DNA from 4 places in the Streptomyces spongiicola genome. Region 4 is predicted to be linked to each of the others. Evidence: riboswitches for the same ligand, from Rfam matches in the RefSeq annotation. Region 4 holds a riboswitch; each other region holds the start of a gene.

The links. A riboswitch is a leader RNA that binds a small molecule or an ion and turns the genes downstream of it on or off. The one in region 4 is predicted to bind cobalamin.
Region 1: another riboswitch for cobalamin. It lies ahead of DDQ41_RS05695 (cobalamin biosynthesis protein); the one in region 4 lies ahead of DDQ41_RS23140 (ribonucleoside-diphosphate reductase subunit alpha).
Region 2: another riboswitch for cobalamin. It lies ahead of DDQ41_RS12690 (hypothetical protein); the one in region 4 lies ahead of DDQ41_RS23140 (ribonucleoside-diphosphate reductase subunit alpha).
Region 3: another riboswitch for cobalamin. It lies ahead of DDQ41_RS30095 (energy-coupling factor ABC transporter permease); the one in region 4 lies ahead of DDQ41_RS23140 (ribonucleoside-diphosphate reductase subunit alpha).

Annotation. Positions count from the first base shown of each region.
Region 1 covers NZ_CP029254.1:1,315,181-1,320,114, forward strand. Annotated here, with positions in the region: gene DDQ41_RS05685 (inorganic phosphate transporter) at 1-1,196, shown strand, start outside; gene DDQ41_RS05690 (hypothetical protein) at 1,209-1,430, shown strand; cobalamin riboswitch at 1,582-1,743, shown strand; partial or broken gene DDQ41_RS05695 (cobalamin biosynthesis protein) at 1,775-2,029, shown strand; gene DDQ41_RS05700 (aldo/keto reductase) at 2,532-3,545, opposite strand; gene DDQ41_RS05705 (MerR family transcriptional regulator) at 3,552-4,007, opposite strand; gene DDQ41_RS05710 (serine hydrolase domain-containing protein) at 4,096-4,911, shown strand.
Region 2 covers NZ_CP029254.1:2,907,075-2,912,008, forward strand. Annotated here, with positions in the region: gene DDQ41_RS12670 (ABC transporter ATP-binding protein) at 1-285, opposite strand, end outside; gene DDQ41_RS12675 (FecCD family ABC transporter permease) at 321-1,322, opposite strand; gene DDQ41_RS12685 (ABC transporter substrate-binding protein) at 1,826-2,818, opposite strand; gene DDQ41_RS12690 (hypothetical protein) at 3,158-3,547, opposite strand; cobalamin riboswitch at 3,588-3,786, opposite strand; partial or broken gene DDQ41_RS12695 (cold shock domain-containing protein) at 4,138-4,361, shown strand; gene DDQ41_RS12700 (IclR family transcriptional regulator) at 4,603-4,934, opposite strand, start outside.
Region 3 covers NZ_CP029254.1:6,921,625-6,926,558, reverse strand. Annotated here, with positions in the region: gene dhaK (dihydroxyacetone kinase subunit DhaK) at 1-960, shown strand, start outside; gene dhaL (dihydroxyacetone kinase subunit DhaL) at 1,096-1,692, shown strand; gene dhaM (dihydroxyacetone kinase phosphoryl donor subunit DhaM) at 1,689-2,093, shown strand; cobalamin riboswitch at 2,111-2,330, shown strand; gene DDQ41_RS30095 (energy-coupling factor ABC transporter permease) at 2,360-3,052, shown strand; gene DDQ41_RS30090 (energy-coupling factor ABC transporter substrate-binding protein) at 3,049-3,417, shown strand; gene cbiQ (cobalt ECF transporter T component CbiQ) at 3,424-4,173, shown strand; gene DDQ41_RS30080 (energy-coupling factor ABC transporter ATP-binding protein) at 4,170-4,934, shown strand, end outside.
Region 4 covers NZ_CP029254.1:5,267,461-5,272,394, reverse strand. Annotated here, with positions in the region: gene DDQ41_RS23150 (carbon starvation CstA family protein) at 1-1,379, shown strand, start outside; gene DDQ41_RS23145 (YbdD/YjiX family protein) at 1,548-1,745, shown strand; cobalamin riboswitch at 1,942-2,089, shown strand; gene DDQ41_RS23140 (ribonucleoside-diphosphate reductase subunit alpha) at 2,215-4,629, shown strand; gene DDQ41_RS23135 (ribonucleotide-diphosphate reductase subunit beta) at 4,686-4,934, shown strand, end outside.

The DNA of each region.
Region 1 (4,934 bases), 4.0 Mb from region 4:
TCGGCGCGTTCCTCTCCGTCGAGGTCGCCAAGACGATCTCGGGCGGCATCATCAACGAGGAGGGCATCCGCCCAGAAGTGATCTTCGCCGCTCTCGTCGGCGCGATCCTCTGGAACCTGCTGACCTGGCTGCTGGGCCTCCCGTCCAGTTCCTCCCACGCCCTCTTCGGCGGTCTCATCGGCGCGGCCGTGATGTCCGCCGGGTTCTCGGCCGTCAACGGCGGCACGATCGTCACCAAGGTCCTGATCCCGGCCGTCGCGGCCCCGCTCGTCGCCGGTCTCGCGGCCCTCGTCGCCACCAGGCTGACGTACCGGATCGGCGGCACCACCGAGGACCGGTCCACCTCCAAGGGCTACCGCGCCGGGCAGATCGCCTCCGCCGGCCTGGTGTCCCTCGCCCACGGCACCAACGACGCGCAGAAGACCATGGGCGTCATCACTCTGGCCCTGGTCACCGGGGGCGTCCTCGCGCCCGGCTCGAACCCCCCGATGTGGGTCATCGTCTCCGCCGGCGTCGCGATCGCGCTCGGCACCTACCTCGGCGGCTGGCGCATCATCCGCACCATGGGCAAGGGGCTGACCGACCTCCAGCCGCAGCAGGGCTTCGCCGCGCAGACCAGCGCCGCGACGGTCATCCTGGCCTCCTCGAACCTCGGCTTCTCGCTCTCCACCACCCAGTCCTGCTCGGGTGCCGTGATGGGCGCGGGCCTCGGCCGCAAGGGCGGTGTGGTCCGCTGGTCCACCGCCACCAGGATGTTCGTCGCCTGGGGCCTCACCCTGCCCGCCGCCGGCCTGGTCGCCGCGGCCGCGGAGTTCCTGACCAAGCAGGGCGCCTGGGGCATCGCCGCCGTGGCCGTGCTGCTCGTCGCGGGCTCCGGGGCCATCTGGGTGATCTCGCGCCGCAAGCCGGTCGACCACACCAACGTCACGGACGACGAGATCGCGCCCGCGGGCGTCGTCACCACCGCCATCGCGGCCGTCTCCCCGCCCCCGGCCGGCGCCGCCGCGACCCAGGTGGCCGGGCCCGGGTCAGAGACGCCGGACGCCGCCGGAACCCCCAACACCGCCGAGACCCCGAACGCCGCCGGAACCCCGAACGCCGCCGCCGGGATCGCGGCGACCGAGCCCGGGGCGCTGAAGGCCGCCTTCCCGGCCCAGTCCTCCGAGTCCGCTCCGGCGCCCGCCGCCACGGTGTAAGGAAAGAACGACATGAAGATCGACTGGGCAGCTCTGGGCTCCGTCTTCGGCGTGAGCCTCGTCGTGACCGTCGCCCTGGTGGGCCTGTTCACCCTGGGCATCGCGGGCCTCTCCAAGCAGGAGGCCGCGGCCGCTCGGGGAGGCTCGGCCGGCCTCGCCCGCACGGGCGCGTACGCCTGCTTCGCGCTCTGCGCGGCGGCGGTGGCCTTCGGGATCTACCTGATCGTGGTCTGACGCCGCGGCACGACCTCCCACCGGGGCCGGGCACACCCACCGGGTGTACCCGGCCCCACCCGTGTGCCCGGCCCCACCCGTGTACGCGCCCCGCACCCGCGCCCCGGGGCGGTGCGCCCCGTCCCGTCGCAGGTCAAGGGCGAGTTGACGGGCGTTCGGGGCCCGTGGTGGACTTCCGGGGCCACTTACGGCGGCAGAAGAGGAAGCCGGCGCGAATCCGGCGCGGTCCCGCCACTGTCACGGGTGCGCTCCCCCTCGCGGAGCACCAGGGAGCACCCCGGAGCCAGGAACTCCTCGCCGCCGGTCACGTCGAGCCAGGGCGCGGACCCTGAGTGAGGACGAACATGCCTGCCGAAGCAGGAGGGCCGGCTCCGCCGCGCCCGGACATCACGTTCGCGTACGGCGCCGCCGCCGGACTGGCCGGCGACCTGCTCCTCGGCGATCCACGCCGCGGGCACCCGGTCGCGGTCTTCGGCCGGGCGGCCGCCGCGGTCGAACGGGGACTCTGGCACGACCACCGCGGCTGGGGCGCACTGCACACCGCGGTGTGCGCCGGCGCCGCGGTCGCCGCGGGCGCGCTGGCCGCGGCATCCGCGCGCCGGTGATCCGGCACGGCCGCCCGGGAAGTCGGCCCGTTATGGGGCACGAGGTTGGCGCGCCGGGGTTTCCGCCGATGCCGCACGGTGTTTCGCCGCGGTGACGAAGCGGGCGGGCGTGTTACACGCCCATGAAGCGAAGGGTCACGGGAAGGTCACGCGCGTATCCTCCGCGAGAAGCGGGACCGGCGCGACGGCCACCCGGTTGACCTGGCGTGGGGAGCCGAGTCGGGCGGTAGGGGCGCCGCGCTCCGGGGCCCAGGGTGTCCCGGGCCCGGGGTGACCCGGGCCCGGGGTGTCCGGGCGTCCCCGCGGCATCCCCGCGGCACTCCCGGCACCCCTCGCCGTCCTCTCGGCCTCCCCCGGCCGAGTGCCCCCCACCCGGCCGCGGGCGCCCCGCCCGGCCCAACGCCCCGCCGGAGCAGGCGATCCGGGCACGGGACCCACCGGAGCCGGTGATCCCCGCCAGGGGGCGCGCGGTCCGCCGCCGGGCCCCGTGAGCGTGCTACTCGCGGGAGTCCGACGTCGAGGACATGTCCGGGTACCTGTCTCCCACCACCCGCTCCGCGATCGGCTCCAGCAGCGCCAGCTCGTCCCGTGTGAGCGTGATCCGCGTGGCCGCGACGTTCTCCTCCAGACGCCCGCGGCTGCGGGTGCCCGGGATGGGGACGACCGGCAGACCGTGGACCTCGGCCCGCCGCTGGACCCAGGCGAGGGCTATCTGCGCGGGCGTCGCACCGTGCGCGGCGGCGATCTTGCGGACGGGCTCCAGCAGCGCCGCGTTCGCCGCGGCGGCGTCGCCGGTGAAACGCGGCTGGTAGCGCCGGAAGTCGTCCCCGGGAAGCTCTGCCGCGTCCGCGAACGAGCCGGTGAGGAAGCCGCGGCCGAGTGGCGAGTACGGCACCAGCGCCACCCCCAGCGCCGCGGCGGCGCCCACCGCGCTCCGCTCGGCGGAGCGGCTGAACAGGGACCACTCCGACTGGAGTGCGGCGATGGGGTGGACGGCGTGCGCCTCGCGCAGTTCAGCGCCGGTCACCTCGCTGAGGCCGAGGTGGCGGACCTTGCCGGCCCGCACCAACTCGGCCATCGCGCCGACGGATTCGGCCAGCGGCACCGCGGGGTCGCGACGGTGCATGTAGTAGAGGTCGATCGCGTCCACGCCGAGCCGGCGGAGGCTCGCCTCGGCCGCCTCGCGGATGTAGGCGGGGTCGTTGCTGATGCCCCGGAAGGACGCGTCGCCGGCGTCCCGGACGACGGAGAACTTCGTGGCGAGGGTGATCTCGCCCCGGTGCGCCGCCAGGAAGGGCCTGAGGAACTCCTCGTTGGCGCCGTTCCCGTACATGTCGGCCGTGTCGAGAAGGGTGACACCCGCCTCCAGCGCCGCCTCCAGGGTGTCGCGTGCCGCGGCCTCGTCGGTGTCGCCGTAGAACTCGCTCATGCCCATGCAGCCGAGCCCCTGCACTCCGACCTCGGGGCCGTCCGTACCGAGCCGTACCTTTTCGATCATGCTCTCCGTCATCGGGGCTCAGGCCCTCTCCGGCGCCCGCCGGGCGCCCGCATAGAAATCGATCTTGTAGTCCAGCACGGCGAGCGTGCCCTGGAGTTCGGCGATCCGTGCGCGGACGTCGCGCCTGGTCGACTCCAGCAGCTCCCGCCGCTGCTCCCGGGTGTGGTCCCCCTCGCGCGCCAGCTCGGCGTAGCGGACCATGTCCGCCACCGGCATACCGGTACGCCGGAGCTTGCCGACGAAGGCCAGCCAGTCCAGGTCGCGGTTGCTGAAGCGCCGCTGCCCGGTGTGCGAGCGGTCGATGTGCGGCGTCAGGCCGATCCGCTCGTACCAGCGCAGCGTGTGCGCGCTCAGGCCGGTCCAGTCGGCGACCTCGCCGATGGTGTACTGGTCCTGCCCGTCGGGCCGGGGGTGGGCGGGTGGCGCCGATACGCGTCCTTCGCCCGTCGCGGTTGGGGTCTCCAGCACCGTCATGCCTCCACGCTAGAAGGTTCGAGTGCACTCCAGGCAAGCGGGAACCCGGCGGTTACGCCCCGGGCGGCGGCTGGTTACCCTCGTGACCATGCAGAGCCTGGCGTTGATCGAGAACTGGCCCGTCCCCACCGCGGCCGCCGCCGTCGTGCGCGCGGACGGCACCGTCGCCGGTGCCCACGGCCCGACGGGGCACCGCTTCCCGCTGGCCTCGGTCACCAAGCCGCTCGCGGCCTACGCCGCGCTCGTCGCCTTCGAGGAGGGCGCGGTGGAGCTGGACGAGCCGGCCGGGCCCGACGGCTGCACCGTGCGGCACCTGCTCGCGCACACCAGCGGGCTCGCCTTCGACGAGCACCGGGTCGCCGCGCCTCCCGGGACCCGCCGGCTGTACTCCAACGCCGGTTTCGAGGTGCTCGGCGACCACATCGCGAAGGCCACCGGCATCCCGTTCGCCGAGTACCTGCGCCAGGGCGTGCTGGAGCCGCTGGGCATGGCGTCGACGTCGCTCGACGGATCGCCCGCGAAGGACGGCGTCTCCACGGTCGACGACCTCGTGCGCTTCGCGGCCGAGGTGCAGGCACCGCGGCTGCTCGACGCCGGGACCGTGCTGGAGGCGATGTCGGTCGTGCATCCCGGCCTGCCCGGCGTCCTGCCCGGGTACGGCCACCAGAAGCCGAACGACTGGGGACTCGGCTTCGAGATCCGGGACGGCAAGTCCCCGCACTGGACCGGCGCGGCGTCCTCGCCCCGCACCTTCGGCCACTTCGGCCAGTCCGGCACGTTCCTGTGGATCGACCCGGAGGCCGGCGCCGCCTGTGTGGCGCTGACCGACCGCGCCTTCGGGCCCTGGGCGGTCGGGGCATGGCCGCCGTTCACCGACGCGGTCCTCGCCGAACTGCGCCGCTGAGGCCGGTCCCGCGATCGAGGCCG
Region 2 (4,934 bases), 2.4 Mb from region 4:
CGAGAGGTCGAAGTCGCCCGCGGACTCCTGGAGGACCGCCGCGAGTCGGCGCGCCAGGCTCCTGCCGGGCATCCGCCGGACGTCCTCGTCGTCCAGCAGCACCCTTCCCGAAGTGGGGCGCAGGGCCCGGTAGACCGTACGCAACAGGGTCGACTTCCCTGCGCCGTTGGGGCCGACCAGCCCCACCACCTCGCCTGGGGCCACCCGCAGCGACGCCCGGTCCACCAGCGCCCGTCCGCCCACGACGACCGAGACGTCCTCCACGGCGAGCGTGCCGGGCGCCATCGCCGTGAACACGGCCGCAGCCGCGGTGGTCTGCGTCATGTCGTCCTCCGTCGCATCAGCCACAGGAAGAAGGGGCCGCCGACCAGGGCGGTGAGGATGCCCACGGGGATCTCCTCGGGGCTCATGGCGGTGCGTGCGGCGAGATCGGCGGCGATGAGGAACGCTGCGCCGAGCAGTGCGGCGGTGGGGAGGGCGCGGCGGTGGTCGGCGCCGACGAGCAGCCGTACGACGTGCGGCATGATCAGGCCGACGAAGCCGATCTGGCCGCTGACCGCGACGATGGTGCCGATCATGAGGGCGACGAGCGTGAACAGGGCGGCGCGGAAGCGGTGCACGTCCAGTCCGAGCGCCACGGCGGCCTCCTCACCCGCGAGCAGGAGGTTGAGCGGACGGCACACGCCGAGCAGGACGGCCGTACCGAGCAGGACGGCGCCGACGGGGATCCACAGCACCGTCCAGGTGGTGCCGGCCAGTCCGCCGAGCATCCAGCGCAACGCCGACTGCGTCTTGTGCGGGTCGTCGGAGGTGACGATCAGGAAGCTCGCCAGTGCGGACAGCACCTCGGCTGTCGCCACGCCCGCCAGCACGAGCCGGACGGTGGTCATCCGGCCGCCGGACCGGGCGAGGAGGTAGACGGCGACCAGGGCGGCGAGTGCGCCGAGGAACGCCGCCACCGGTAGGGAGAACGCGCCGAACAGGGTGAGGTTGAAGACGACGACCAGCACCGCACCGACCGAGGCCCCCGACGAGACCCCGAGCAGCATCGGGTCCGCGAGGGGATTGCGCACCAGCGCCTGCAGGGCCATCCCGGACACCGCCAGGCCCGCTCCGACGACGCCGGCCAGCAGTACGCGGGGGAGGCGGACGTCGATGACGATCGTCTCGCGGACCGGTGTCCAGGTCGGGTCGGCCGGCGCCGGATGCACCCGGTGCAGCAGGATGCCCCAGACCTGGTCGGCGGGGACGCTGATGGACCCGGTCGCGATCCCGAACGTGGCCGAGACCACGACGAGCGCGCCCAGCAGCGCCAGCACCAGCGGGTAGGGGACCCCGGGGCGGCCCGGGACAGGGGCCGCCGCCCCGGGCGCCGTCCGGGCGCCCGGCCTGCCGGTGGCTGCGGCTTTCGTCCGCTCGGCCGCGTCGACGGCTGGGGCCGCGTCGACGGCTGCGGTGGCTCCCACGGCTTCCGTCACTCCCGAGGCTTCCGTCACTCCCGAGGCTTCCCTCGCTCCCGAGGCTCTGGTCACTTTTGCGGCCCTGGCCGCCACGGCCACAGAAGTCGCATCAGTTACATCGGCAGTAGCGGTCACCTCGGCCGCAACGGCCGCGCCGGTCGGGTCGGTCACGCCGTCCGCCCGGGCCGGGTCGCCCGCGCCGGTCACCCCGGTCACCCCGGTCACGCCCGTCACCCCGGTCACGCCCGTCACCCCGGTCACGCCCGTCACCCCGGTCACGCCCGTCGCAACGGCCGCGCCCGTCGCAACGGCCGCGCCCGTCGCACCGGCGGCGCCGGTCGGGTCGGTCGGGTCGGTCGGGCGGGTCACTTGAAGCGTTCCGGGTGGATCTGGCGGGCCAGGGACTCGACGCCGGAGGGTACCCGGACCCCCAGGACCGTGGACGACAGCGGGAGTACCGCGAACCGCCGGTTCTTGATGGCGGGTACGTCCTTGAGTGCCGGGTTCGCCAGCAGGAACCTCTTCTTGTCCTCGACCGTCTGGTCACCGTAGTCGTAGATGACGACGACCTCGGGCATGCGCTCGGCCACCTGCTCGAACGACACGTCGCCGAACGCCTTGTCCAGGTCGGCGAAGAGGTTCACTCCACCGGCCCGCTTGATCATCTCGTTGCCGACGCCCGCCCCGCCCGCGGTGAAGGCGGTCTTGTCGCCACTGTCGTAGACGAAGACCTCCACCGGCTTGGCCCCGGCGAGCTTGTCCTCCACCGCCTCCAGCGTGCCATGGAGCTTCCTCAGCTGCTGCTCGGCCCGATCCGGCACACCGAAGATCCTGGCCACGTTCCGGATCTCCCGGTCCATCGCGGCCATCGTCACGGGCCCGGTCGGGCACTCCTCGATGTTGAGGTAGGAGTTGATCCCGGCCTTGGACAGGGCGGCGCGGCCACGGCCCTCCTTCTCGTCGAAGGTGCTGGCGAAGCCGCCGTAGGCGAGGTCCGGTTCCGCCGCCAGCAGCGCCTCGAAGGACGGGTACTGCTCCGCGATGACCTCGATGCCGTCATACGCCTCCTGGTACTCGGGGAGGATCCTGTCGTCGAGGTATGCCGTGCCCACCATCGACTTCTCCAGTCCCAGTGCCAGCAGGACCTCGGTCGCATGCTGGTTCAACGACACCGCGCGCTGCGGAGGCCGCTGGTAGGTCGTCTTCACACCGCAGTTGGCGACGGTCACGGGGAAGCCCTCGGCGGCGGGGCCGGCGGCCTGGGCGGCGTCGTCCCGGGTGGCGCTCCCGCCACAGCCGGATACCAGCAGGGCCGCGGCGGCCATGGCCGTCAGCAGGGATACGGGACGCTTGCGCATGGTGTGGGTCCTCTCACCATGGCACGGTCCGGACGGTGGTCCGGAGCGTGGCCGGATTCGGGTAGACGGGACGGGGCGGGGCGGGACGGGGCGGGGCGGGACGGGGTGCGGGAGGCAGCACGGAACCGGTCAGGCGGGCGGATTCGGGGAGACCGGCCGACCCGGGCAGACCCGCCCATCAGGGGAGACCGGCCGACCCGGGCAGGCGAGGCGACCCGGGTTGGCGGGTTCACCCGGGTGGACCGGCCGACCCGTTGAGGAAGGGCGGAGGTCCCCCGGGCGCGCGATGCCGGGGGCCGGCCTCAAGGTCGGGTCGCCTGGTCGGCCCGCGTCGCCCGGTCAGCCCGCGTCGCGGAGCGGCGCTGAACGGGCACGCCGGGGCAGGGTGAAGGCGTAGAGGTCGAGGATGTCCGTGAGCGCGGCGACACCGGGGCCGCCTGCCCGCACCCAGGCGGCGACGTCCTCGGTCGCGGCCGGGTCGTTGACGAGTCCGAACCAGACCGGCCGGCCGCCGGCGGCGCGTCCCTCGGACGAAGGCTGCACCACGATCACGTTCGCCTGATCGCACACGTCGAGACAGCCGGTGATCCGGACCGGGGCGTCCTTAGCGAGACGCGCGGTCTGCTCACGGTGGTCGACGCCGGTCACCTTGGAGCTGCCGCAGCAGCAGTCCCGGCACACCACCACCCGGCACGGCACCGAACCGCCGCGGGAAACCTCCACGGGCATCACGACAAGCCCTCCTCTCCGGGGAGATCCGCCCCAGTCGTGTCGAGGAGGCGACCGCGTGAGTCTCCTGGCTCTCGGGTCAGTGCTCGTCCCGGCCTTCCCACCCGCACACGGGCAGTGGTCTGTTCGGGATCCGCTCGCCGATCACAGTGGCGGGACCGCGCCGGATTCACACCGGCTTCCTCGTTCCGCCGTCGCCTTTTCACGGACATCATGGCAGAAGACCACGTCATGTCATACGCCCGCGGTCCACCGGCCGGGGGCAACTGCCGCACCCGGCCCGCGCACAGAGGCAGCGCGCGGCGCCGAGGGCTCGCACGCACCCTGGACAGGCGACCCGTCCGTGGTCGCGAGGCGGTGGGCCGCATCGGCGGGTTCCGGCGGGCCGTTGCGGGGGAACGGCGTCGGGAAGCGGTACGCGCCGGTGCCCGGAACCGGGACTACACCGGGACCGGGACCGGGACGACGACGCCCGGTGCCCGCCGCGGCAGTGTGCGGTCGGTGCCGGCAGCCCACCGGAGGGAAGCAGGCCGGTGCTGCGGCGTCCCGCCGCACGCGGCAGCCACCCACCGGGCCCGTAGGGTACCCCCATGGTGATCGCGACGGTCCGCGAGTGGCGCGACGAGAGGGGTGGGGCGTCCTCGACTCCCGCGAGACGCCCGGCGGCTGCCGGGGCCACTACTCCCGCATCGAGATGGCGGGTTTCCGCACGCTGTCACCGGGACAGCCGGTGGATCTCCGGTGGGAAGCCCCCGGCTTCAGCCAGGACGGGTACGACTACCGCGCGGCGGGCATCGTGCCCCGGCCCGGGTGACCTCAACGGTCCGGGCCGACCGGGGCGGCGGCGCGACCACGACCGCGACCGCGACCACGACCGCAACGGACCGCCGCCGACCCGGTGTCAGGGACCGTTGCGGTCACCCGGACCCGGGGCGTCAGGGACCGTTGCGGTCACCCGGACCCGGGGCGTCAGGGACCGTTGCGGTCACCCGGACCCGGGGTGTCAGGGACCGTTGCGGTCACCCGGGCCCGGGGTGTCAGGGCCGGCCGGGGCGTCAGCGGCGGCGCAGGACCGCGGTGGCCGTGCGCAGTCGCTGTTCGATCTCGCGCCGCTGTCCCGCCCGGGACGTCGGCAGCGAGACGCTGATGCCGAAGAGGGTGCCGTCCGGTGCCGCGGGCAGGGCCACCGCGAAGGAGACCAGCCCCACCTCGTACTCCTCGAGCGAGCGGGAGAGGCCGTCGTCGCGGACCTCGTCCAGGGCCTTGGACAGCTGGGTCCAGGTGGTGTGGGTGGCATCCGTCAGCCGCTCGTAGGGCCCCTTCCCGACGAGTCGCAGCACCTCCTCGTCCGGCAGTTGGGCGAGCAGGCACTTGCCGAGCGCGGTGC
Region 3 (4,934 bases), 1.7 Mb from region 4:
GTCGCGGACGGCCTGCGCGGCCTGGCCGCGGCGCACCCCGGGCTGAACGTCGACGTGGAGAACAGGCTCGTGGTCCGGGGGGACGCCCCGGTCGCGGGCAGGGTGGGCCTGGTGTCCGGAGGCGGGTCGGGGCACGAGCCCCTGCACGGCGGGTTCGTGGGGGTCGGGATGCTCTCGGCGGCATGCCCCGGCGAGGTGTTCACGTCCCCGGTGCCGGACCAGATGGCCCGGGCCGCGGCGGCGGTGGACAGCGGGGCGGGTGTGCTCTTCGTGGTGAAGAACTACACGGGCGACGTGCTGAACTTCGACATGGCGCAGGAGCTCGCCGAGGACGAGGGCGTCCAGGTGGCCAAGGTGCTCGTCGACGACGACGTGGCCGTCCGGGACAGCCTGTACACGGCGGGCCGGCGCGGCACGGGCGCGACGCTCTTCGTGGAGAAGATCGCGGGCGCCGCGGCCGAGGAGGGCGCCCCGCTGGAGCGGGTCGAGGCGGTCGCCCGCCGGGTCGACGAGCGGTCGCGCAGCTTCGGTGTCGCGCTCAGCGCCGTCACCACCCCGGCCAGGGGCACCCCGACGTTCGACCTGCCTGCCGGCGAGCTGGAGTTGGGGATCGGCATCCACGGCGAGCCCGGCCGTGAACGGCGGCCGATGATGACCTCGCGCGAGATCGCGGACTTCACCGTGGAGGCGGTCCTCGACGACCTGAGGCCGTCGAGTCCGGTGCTGGCGCTGGTCAACGGCATGGGCGCGACGCCGCTGCTGGAGCTGTACGGGTTCGGCGCGGAGGTCCACCGGGTGCTCGCCGAGCGCGGTGTGCCGGTGGCCCGGACCCTGGTCGGGAACTACGTCACCTCGCTCGACATGGCCGGCTGCTCGGTGACGCTGTGCGAGGCGGACGAGGAGATCCTGCGGCTGTGGGACGCCCCCGTGGAGACGCCCGCGCTGCGCTGGGGCCGCTGAACCGTGCCCGGCCCGGGCGGAGTTCCCGGCCCGGGCGGCGAGGGCGGTGCCGCGTCCGCGGGCCGCGACGACGCGCACAAGGGAGCCGACGTGCACAAGGGAGCCGACGTGCCACGAGAAGCGGACGCAGACGCGGTGCTCGACGCGGAGTTCTTCCTCCGCTGGATGAACGCCCTCGCGCGGGCGGTGGACCGGGAGGCCGCGCGGCTCACCGAGTTGGACGCCGCGATCGGGGACGCCGACCACGGGACCAATATGCGGCGGGGTTTCACGGCGGTGGCGGCCGCGCTGGAGAAGGACGCGCCGGACACTCCGGGTGCCGTACTGACGCTGGCGGGGCGCCGGCTGATCTCCACGGTCGGCGGGGCTTCGGGGCCGCTGTACGGGACGCTGCTGCGGCGTGCCGGCAAGGCGCTCGGCGACGAGGCCGGGGTGTCGCGGGCGCAGCTCGCCGAGGCGCTGCGCGCGGGGATCGCGGCGGTGGCCCGGCTCGGCGGCGCGAAGGCCGGGGACAAGACGATGCTGGACGCGCTGGAGCCGGCGGCGGCGGCGCTGGACGAGTCCTTCGCGGCTGCGCGCGCGGCCGCGGAGGACGGTGCGGCCGCGACCGTGCCGATGCTGGCCCGCAAGGGCCGCGCGAGCTATCTGGGCGAACGCAGCGTCGGGCACCGGGATCCGGGGGCGGCGTCCTCCGCCCTGCTGGTCGGCGCCCTCGAGGAGGCCGCGCGATGACCGGTGTGGTGGGGATCGTCCTCGTCTCGCACAGCGCGCAGGTCGCCGCGGCGGTCGCCGATCTCGCCCGGAGGCTGGCCGGCTCGGGCGACGGGGTGCCGGTGGCGGCGGCCGGCGGCACCGCGGACGGCGGCCTCGGCACCAGTGCGGACTCGACCGCCCGCGCCGCGCGCGAGGTGGACCGGGGGGCGGGGGTGGCCGTGCTGGTGGACATCGGCAGCGCGGTGCTGACGGTGAAGGCGCTGCTGGCCGAGGGGGACGAACTCCCGGAGGGCACCAGGCTCGTGGACGCGCCGTTCGTCGAGGGGGCCGTCGCGGCGGTGGTCACGGCGTCCGCCGGAGCGGATCTGGACGCGGTGGTGACGGCGGCGGAGGAGGCGTACGGCTACCGCAAGGTGTGACCGTACGCATCCGTACGCGGCTTGTGATGCACCTGGTCAACGCACTAGTGTCGCAGGGCCTTGGTGAACGGGAAACCGGTGGAGTACCGGTGCGGCCCTCGCCACTGTGATCGGGAAGTCCGGCTCTCTCCGCGAGGAAGCCACTGGACGGCCGCGGGAGACCGCGGTGTCCGGGAAGGCGGAGCCCGGGCGGCATGACCCGTCAGCCAGGAGACCGGCCGGGGCGCGTTGTCCATCCACGAGGTGCTGGAGAGGTCTCCCTACCCATGCATATAGCCGAGGGCTATCTGCCCCCTGTGCACGCGGCCGCCTGGGCCGCCGCGTCCGCCCCCTTCGTGATCCACGGCGTACGGGCGCTGACCCGCGAGGTCAGGGCGAACCCCGAGTCCACGCTGCTGCTCGGCGCGGCCGGCGCCTTCACCTTCGTACTGTCGGCGCTCAAGATCCCTTCGGTGACGGGCAGTTGCTCCCATCCGACCGGCACCGGACTGGGCGCGATACTGTTCCGGCCGCCGATCATGGCGGTGCTCGGCACGATCACCCTGCTCTTCCAGGCGCTGCTGCTGGCCCACGGGGGCCTGACCACGCTCGGCGCGAACGTCTTCTCGCTGGCGGTCGTGGGGCCCTGGGCCGGGTTCGGGGTGTACGTGCTGCTGCGGCGGTCCGGGGCGCCGCTGATGGTGGCGGTGTTCTCCGGTGCGTTCACCGCCGACCTGTCCACGTACTGCGTCACCAGCGTGCAGCTTGCGCTGGCGTTCCCCGACCCGGGCAGCGGTGTGGTGGGCGCCCTGGCCAAGTTCGGCGGCATCTTCGCGGTCACCCAGGTGCCGCTGGCGGTCAGCGAGGGCCTGCTGACCGTCCTGGTGATGCGGCTGCTGGTGCGGTCCAGCAAGGGCGAGCTGACCCGGCTCGGGGTGCTCCTCCAGGGCGGGGCGGAGAAGGAGGCCGCGGTCCGATGAGCCGCAACGCGAAGATCAACACACTGCTGCTGGCGATCGTGGCCGCGCTGGCCGTGCTGCCGCTGGCGCTGGGTCTGGGCGACCACAAGGAGGAGCCCTTCGCCGGCGCCGACGGTGAGGCGGAGGCCGCGATCACGGAGATCGCCCCGGACTACGAGCCCTGGTTCGCCCCGTTGTACGAGCCGCCGTCCGGGGAGGTCGAGTCGGCCCTGTTCGCCCTCCAGGCCGCTCTGGGCGCGGGTGTCCTCGCGTACTACTTCGGGTTGCGCAGGGGCCGCCGGCAGGGCGGGGCCCGGGTGGCGGCCGCGCGGGACGCCCGGACGCCCGCCGCCGGTGCGGCCGATTCCGCCGGCGCGGGCGCGTAGTCCCCGATGCTGCCGATCGACGCGGCGGCGCACGGCAGCCGCTGGCGCGGCCGCCATCCGGGCGAGAAGGCGGCGCTCGGCCTGGGCCTGACGGTCTGCGCCGTCGCGCTGCCGCCGTGGCCGGGTGCCGTCCTGGTGGCGGCGGCCGCGGTCGCGGTGCTGCTCGGGCCCGCCGGGGTGGCGCCCCGGCGGCTGTGGCGGGCGTGGCGCATCCCGCTGGGGTTCTGCGTCACGGGCGCGGTTCCGCTGCTGTTCGCGGTGGGCGGCCCGGACGGCTTCGTGGCGCTCGCCCCCGACGGGCCCCCGCACGCGGCCCGGCTGCTGCTGCGGACGTCGGCGGCCTCGCTCGGGGTGCTGCTGTTCGCGTTCACCACGCCGATGTCCGACCTGCTGCCCCGGCTGGCCCGGGCCGGGGTGCCGGGGCCGGTCGTGGACGTGGCGCTCGTGATGTACCGCATCGCGTTCCTGCTGCTGGACGCGGTGCACCGGATCCGCCAGGCGCAGGCCGCCCGGCTCGGCCACACCACCCGGGCGGCGGCCTGGCGGTCCCTCGCGGGGCTCGCCGCCACGGCGTTCGTGCGCGCCTTCGACCGGGCGCAGCGGTTGCAGACGGGGCTCGCCGGGCGGGGCTACGACGGGACGCTGCGGGTCCTGGTGCCGCCGGCGGCGGTGTCCGTGCGCTTCCTGGCGGCGACCGCGGGGCTGCTCGCGGGACTCGTCGCCGTCACCCTCGTACTGGAAAGGTCCGTGCTGTGAGCGGTTCCGTGGACGCGCACGCTCGCGGGGGCGCGGTCCCCGTGGTGGAACTGGCCGGCGCCGGGTTCTCCTACCCGGACGGCCCGCCGGTGCTGCGCGGTGTCGACCTCGCCGTGGCCGGCGGGCGGTGCCTGGCGCTGCTGGGCCGCAACGGGAGCGGGAAGACGACCCTGATGCGGCTGCTGAGCGGCGGGCTGCGCTGCGGTGAGGGGCGGCTGCTGCTGGACGGCGAGCCGGTGGCGTACGACCGCGCAGGGCTCACCCGGCTCCGGACGACCGTGCAGCTGGTGGTGCAGGACCCGGACGACCAGTTGTTCGCCGCCTCCGTGGCCCAGGACGTGTCGTTCGGGCCGATGAACCTGGGGCTGCCGGAGCCGGAGGTGCGGGCCCGGGTGGCCGGGGCGCTCGACGCGCTGGACATCGCGGCGCTCGCGGACCGTCCGACGCATCTGCTGTCGTACGGGCAGCGGAAACGGGCCGCGATCGCGGGCGCGGTGGCGATGCGGCCGCGGGTGCTGGTCCTGGACGAGCCGACGGCCGGGCTCGACCCGCACGGCCAGGAGAGGCTGCTGGCGGTGCTGGAGCGGCTCGGGGAGTCCGGCACGACCGTGGTGATGGCCACGCACGACGTGGACCTGGCGCTGCGCTGGGCCGACGACGCGGCCGTGCTGTCCCCGGCCGGGCTGCGGACCGGGCCGGTGGCGGAGCTGCTGGCGGACCGGGGGCTGCTGGAGGGGGCCCGGCTGCGGCGGCCGTGGGCG
Region 4 (4,934 bases):
GGTTCCTGGCCTCCGTGCTCCCGGTCTGGCTGCTGCTGGCCCCGCGCGACTACCTCTCGACCTTCATGAAGGTCGGCACCATCGTGCTGCTGGCCCTGGGCGTCGTCATCGCGATGCCGACGCTGAAGATGCCGGCCGTCACCGAGTTCGCCGGCAACGGCCAGGGGCCGGTCTTCGCGGGCTCGCTGTTCCCGTTCGTCTTCATCACCATCGCGTGCGGCGCGCTCTCCGGATTCCACTCCCTGGTCTCCTCGGGCACCACCCCGAAGATGATCCAGAAGGAGACCCAGATCCGGATGATCGGCTACGGGGCCATGCTGACCGAGTCGTTCGTCGCGGTCATGGCGATGATCTGCGCCTGCATCCTCGACCCCGGTCTCTACTTCGCGATCAACTCCCCGTCCGGCGCCATCGGGACGACGGTCGAGTCCGCCTCCCGGGCGGTCGCCGACCTCGGCTTCACCGTCACCCCCGAGCAACTCACCCAGGCCGCCGGGGACGTCGAGGAGGCGAGCCTGCTCTCCCGCACCGGCGGTGCGCCGACCTTCGCGCTCGGCATGTCGGAGATCTTCTCCGCGGTCGTCGGCGGCGCCGGGATGAAGGCGTTCTGGTACCACTTCGCGATCATGTTCGAGGCGCTCTTCATCCTCACCACGCTCGACGCCGGCACCCGCGTGGGGCGGTTCATGCTGCAGGACTCGCTCGGCAACGTCTACCAGCCGATGAAGCGCATCAGCTGGAAGCCCGGCGTCTGGTTCGCCAGCGCGGTCGTCGTCGGCGGCTGGGGCTACTTCCTCTGGGTCGGCGTACACGACCCGCTCGGGGGCATCAACCAGCTCTTCCCGCTCTTCGGCATCGCCAACCAGCTCCTCGCGGCCGTCGCCCTCGCGGTCTGCACCACGCTGCTGGTGAAGTCCGGACGCCTCAAGTGGGCGTGGGTCACGGCCGTCCCGCTCGCCTGGGACGCCACGGTCACCCTCACCGCGAGCTGGCAGAAGGTCTTCTCCGGCGACCCGAAGGTGGGCTTCTTCTCCCAGCGCGAGAAGTACCGGGCGGGCATCGACTCCGGCGAGGTGCTGGCCCCGGCCAAGTCGATGGACGACATGCACACCATCGTCACCAACTCGACCGTCGACGGTGTGCTCTCGGCACTGTTCGCCCTCCTCATCGTGGTGGTCCTGGCGGACGCCGCCCGGGTCTGCTTCCGGGCGATCAGCAGGCCGGAGACCGTCCGGCTCGCCGAGGTCCCGTACGTCGAGTCGAAGCTCGTCGCACCCGCCGGACTGTTCGCCACGAAGGAGGAGAAGGCGGAACTCGCGGCGGTCGGCGCCGGCGCCGGCGCCCCGGACCGGGAGGCCGCCGGAAGCGGCAGGACGTGAGCACCGTGGCGCGCATGACGGGTGGGGCGGGCAGGGCGGGACGGGACGGGCGGGTACGGCGGGTATGACAGGACGGGTGGGGCGCGCATGACGGGTACGGCGGGACGGGCGGGTACGGCGGGCAGGGCGGGTACGGCGGGTACGGCGGGCAGGGCGGGTGCGGCGGTGGTGCGCGGCGTACGGCGCGCGGTGCGCTGGGTCCGCTGGTACGTGCGCGAGGTCTCGGGCGAGTCGGTGTACGACCGCTATGTGGCCCACACCCGGGCGCACGACCCCGACGCGGAGGTGATGTCCCGCCGCGAGTTCGAACGCCGCCGCACGGACGAACGGGAGGCCGACCCCCGCAAGGGATTCCGCTGCTGCTGAGCACCCGGTCCGGCCGGCCGTCCACGGGCCTCCGCGCCTCCCCCGGGGAGGGCCGGAGGCCCGTCCGCGTGCCCCTTCCCCGCACGGGACGGAGGCGGGAGACCCGTGCCCGGGCTGCCGCCCCCGCTCAGCCACGCCTGAAGCTCTGAGCGGGTCACGACACAAGATGTGGGGGGTACCTCAACTCACCCCCCCTACATGTATGCTCATCCTCGCTGTCGACGCAGGGGAATCCGGTGGGAATCCGGAACTGTCCCGCAACGGTGTACCGGTGTGCGCTGGTCCGAGACCAGGACCCGCACGCCCGGGTGAGTCCGAGAACCTGCCGGCGGTGCGCCCGGACCGTCCGGCCCGGGTGCCCAGACGTCCGGGCCTCGCGGAACAGGCCGGTGGACGCGGTCCGCCCTGCCCGGGTGTGCGTCCGTGCCCCTGCCCCGCCGGCCCCCAGCCGAGCGAGGGAGAGCACCCCGTGACCATCGCGCCGCCCGATCCTGCTTCAGCGCAGCTCGCCGACGGACCAGGCACCGCGCTTCTGCGGACCCTGACCGAACTCACCTCCGACCTGCCCGACACCGACCCCGGCCGGGTGGCCGGGGCCGCCCTCCGGGGCCGTCACGCGGGATCGGACGAGGCCGAACTGCGCGAACTGGCCACGGAGGCGGCCGCCGGCCTGATCTCCGAGGACCCGGCGTACTCCCGGCTCGCGGCACGACTGCTCACCCTCGCCATCGCCGAAGAGGCGGCCGGCCAGGGCGCCTCCGCGTTCTCCGGCTCGATCGCCGTCGGCCACCGCGAGGGGCTGATCGCGGACCGCACGGCCGTCTTCGTCCAGACGCACGCCCGGCGCCTCGACGCGCTGGTCGACCCGGGCGCCGACGACCGCTTCGGGTACTTCGGCCTGCGCACCCTCTACAGCCGCTATCTGCTCCGGCACCCGATCACCCGCAAGGTCGTCGAGACCCCGCAGTACTTCATGCTGCGCGTCGCCTGCGGTCTCGCCGAGGACGACACCCCGCGCGCGCTGGAGGAAGTGGCCTCCCTCTACGGGCTGATGAGCCGCCTCGACTACCTGCCGTCCTCCCCCACCCTCTTCAACTCCGGCACCCGGCACCCCCAGATGTCGTCCTGCTACCTGCTGGACTCCCCGCTCGACGAGCTGGACTCCATCTACCAGCGCTACCACCAGGTGGCGCGGCTCTCGAAGCACGCCGGCGGCATCGGCCTGTCGTACTCCCGGATCCGCTCCCGCGGTTCGCTCATCCGGGGCACCAACGGCCACTCCAACGGAATCGTGCCGTTCCTGCGCACACTGGACTCGTCGGTGGCCGCCGTCAACCAGGGCGGCCGGCGCAAGGGCGCGGCGTGCGTGTACCTGGAGACCTGGCACGCGGACATCGAGGAGTTCCTGGAGCTGCGCGACAACACGGGCGAGGAGGCGCGCCGCACGCACAACCTCAACCTGGCGCACTGGATCCCCGACGAGTTCATGCGCCGGGTGAACGCCGACAGCGACTGGTCGCTGTTCTCCCCCGCCGACGTACCGGAACTCGCCGACCTCTGGGGCGACGACTTCGACGCCGCGTACCGCAGGGCGGAGGCCGCCGGGCTCGCCCGCCGCACCATCCCCGCCCGCGAGCTGTACGGGCGCATGATGCGCACCCTCGCACAGACCGGCAACGGCTGGATGACCTTCAAGGACGCGTCCAACCGCACGGCCAACCAGACCGCGGAGCCCGGGACCGTCGTCCACTCCTCCAACCTGTGCACCGAGATCATCGAGGTGACCGACGACGGCGAGACCGCCGTCTGCAACCTCGGCTCGGTGAACCTCGGCGCGTTCGTCGTGCGGGACGCCGCCGACGGCGAGGAGGTGATCGACTGGGCGCGGCTGGACGACACCGTCCGCACCGCCGTGACCTTCCTCGACCGGGTCGTCGACATCAACTACTACCCGACCGAGCAGGCCGGCCGCTCCAACGCCAGGTGGCGCCCGGTGGGCCTCGGCGCGATGGGCCTCCAGGACGTCTTCTTCAAGCTGCGCCTGCCCTTCGACTCCGCCGCGGCGAAGGCCCTGTCCACGCGCATCGCCGAGCGGATCATGCTGGCCGCCTACGAGGCGTCCTGCGACCTGGCCGAGCGCCACGGTCCGCTCCCGGCCTGGGAGCGGACCCGCACCGCCCGGGGTGTGCTGCACCCCGACCACTACGACGCGCGTTTCGCCTGGCCCGAGCGCTGGGCCGCGCTGCGCGAACGGGTCGCGGACACCGGCATGCGCAACTCGCTGCTGCTCGCCATCGCGCCGACCGCCACCATCGCGTCGATCGCGGGTGTGTACGAGTGCATCGAGCCGCAGGTCTCCAACCTCTTCAAGCGCGAGACGCTGTCGGGCGAGTTCCTCCAGGTGAACTCCTACCTGGTGGACGACCTGAAGCGGCTCGGCGTGTGGGACGCGCAGACCAGGGAGGCGCTGCGCGACTCCGGCGGCTCGGTGCAGGGCCTGAACTGGATCCCGGCCGAGGTGCGGGAGCTGTACCGGACCGCCTGGGAGATCCCGCAGCGCGGCCTGATCGACATGGCCGCGGCCCGCACCCCGTTCCTCGACCAGTCGCAGTCGCTGAACCTGTTCATGGAGACGCCGACCATCGGCAAGCTCTCCTCGATGTACGCGTACGCCTGGAAGCAGGGCCTGAAGACCACGTACTACCTGCGGTCCCGCCCCGCGACCCGGATCGCCCGGGCCGCCTCGGGCACGACCCCGGCCGCCTCGGGCACGACCCCGGCCGCCACCATCCCGGACGCCACCATCCCCGTCCAGCAGGCCGCCGACCCCGAGGCCGTCGCCTGCTCCCTGGAGAACCCGGAGTCCTGCGAGGCCTGCCAGTAACTCCGCCCCGCCATCCGCACCCCACCTCTGGAGGACGGCGCCCCGCGCCGACTGCTATGAACGACAAGAACCTGCTCGATCCGGGCTTCGAGCTGACACTGCGCCCGATGCGCTACCCGGACTTCTACGACCGCTACCGGGACGCCATCAAGAACACCTGGACGGTGGAGGAGGTCGACCTCCACTCGGACGTCGCCGACCTCGCCAGGCTCAGCCCGGGCGAGCAGCACCTGATCGGCCGTCTGGTCGCCTTCTTCGCGACGGGCGACTCGATCGTCGCGAACAACCTGGTGCTCACGCTGTAC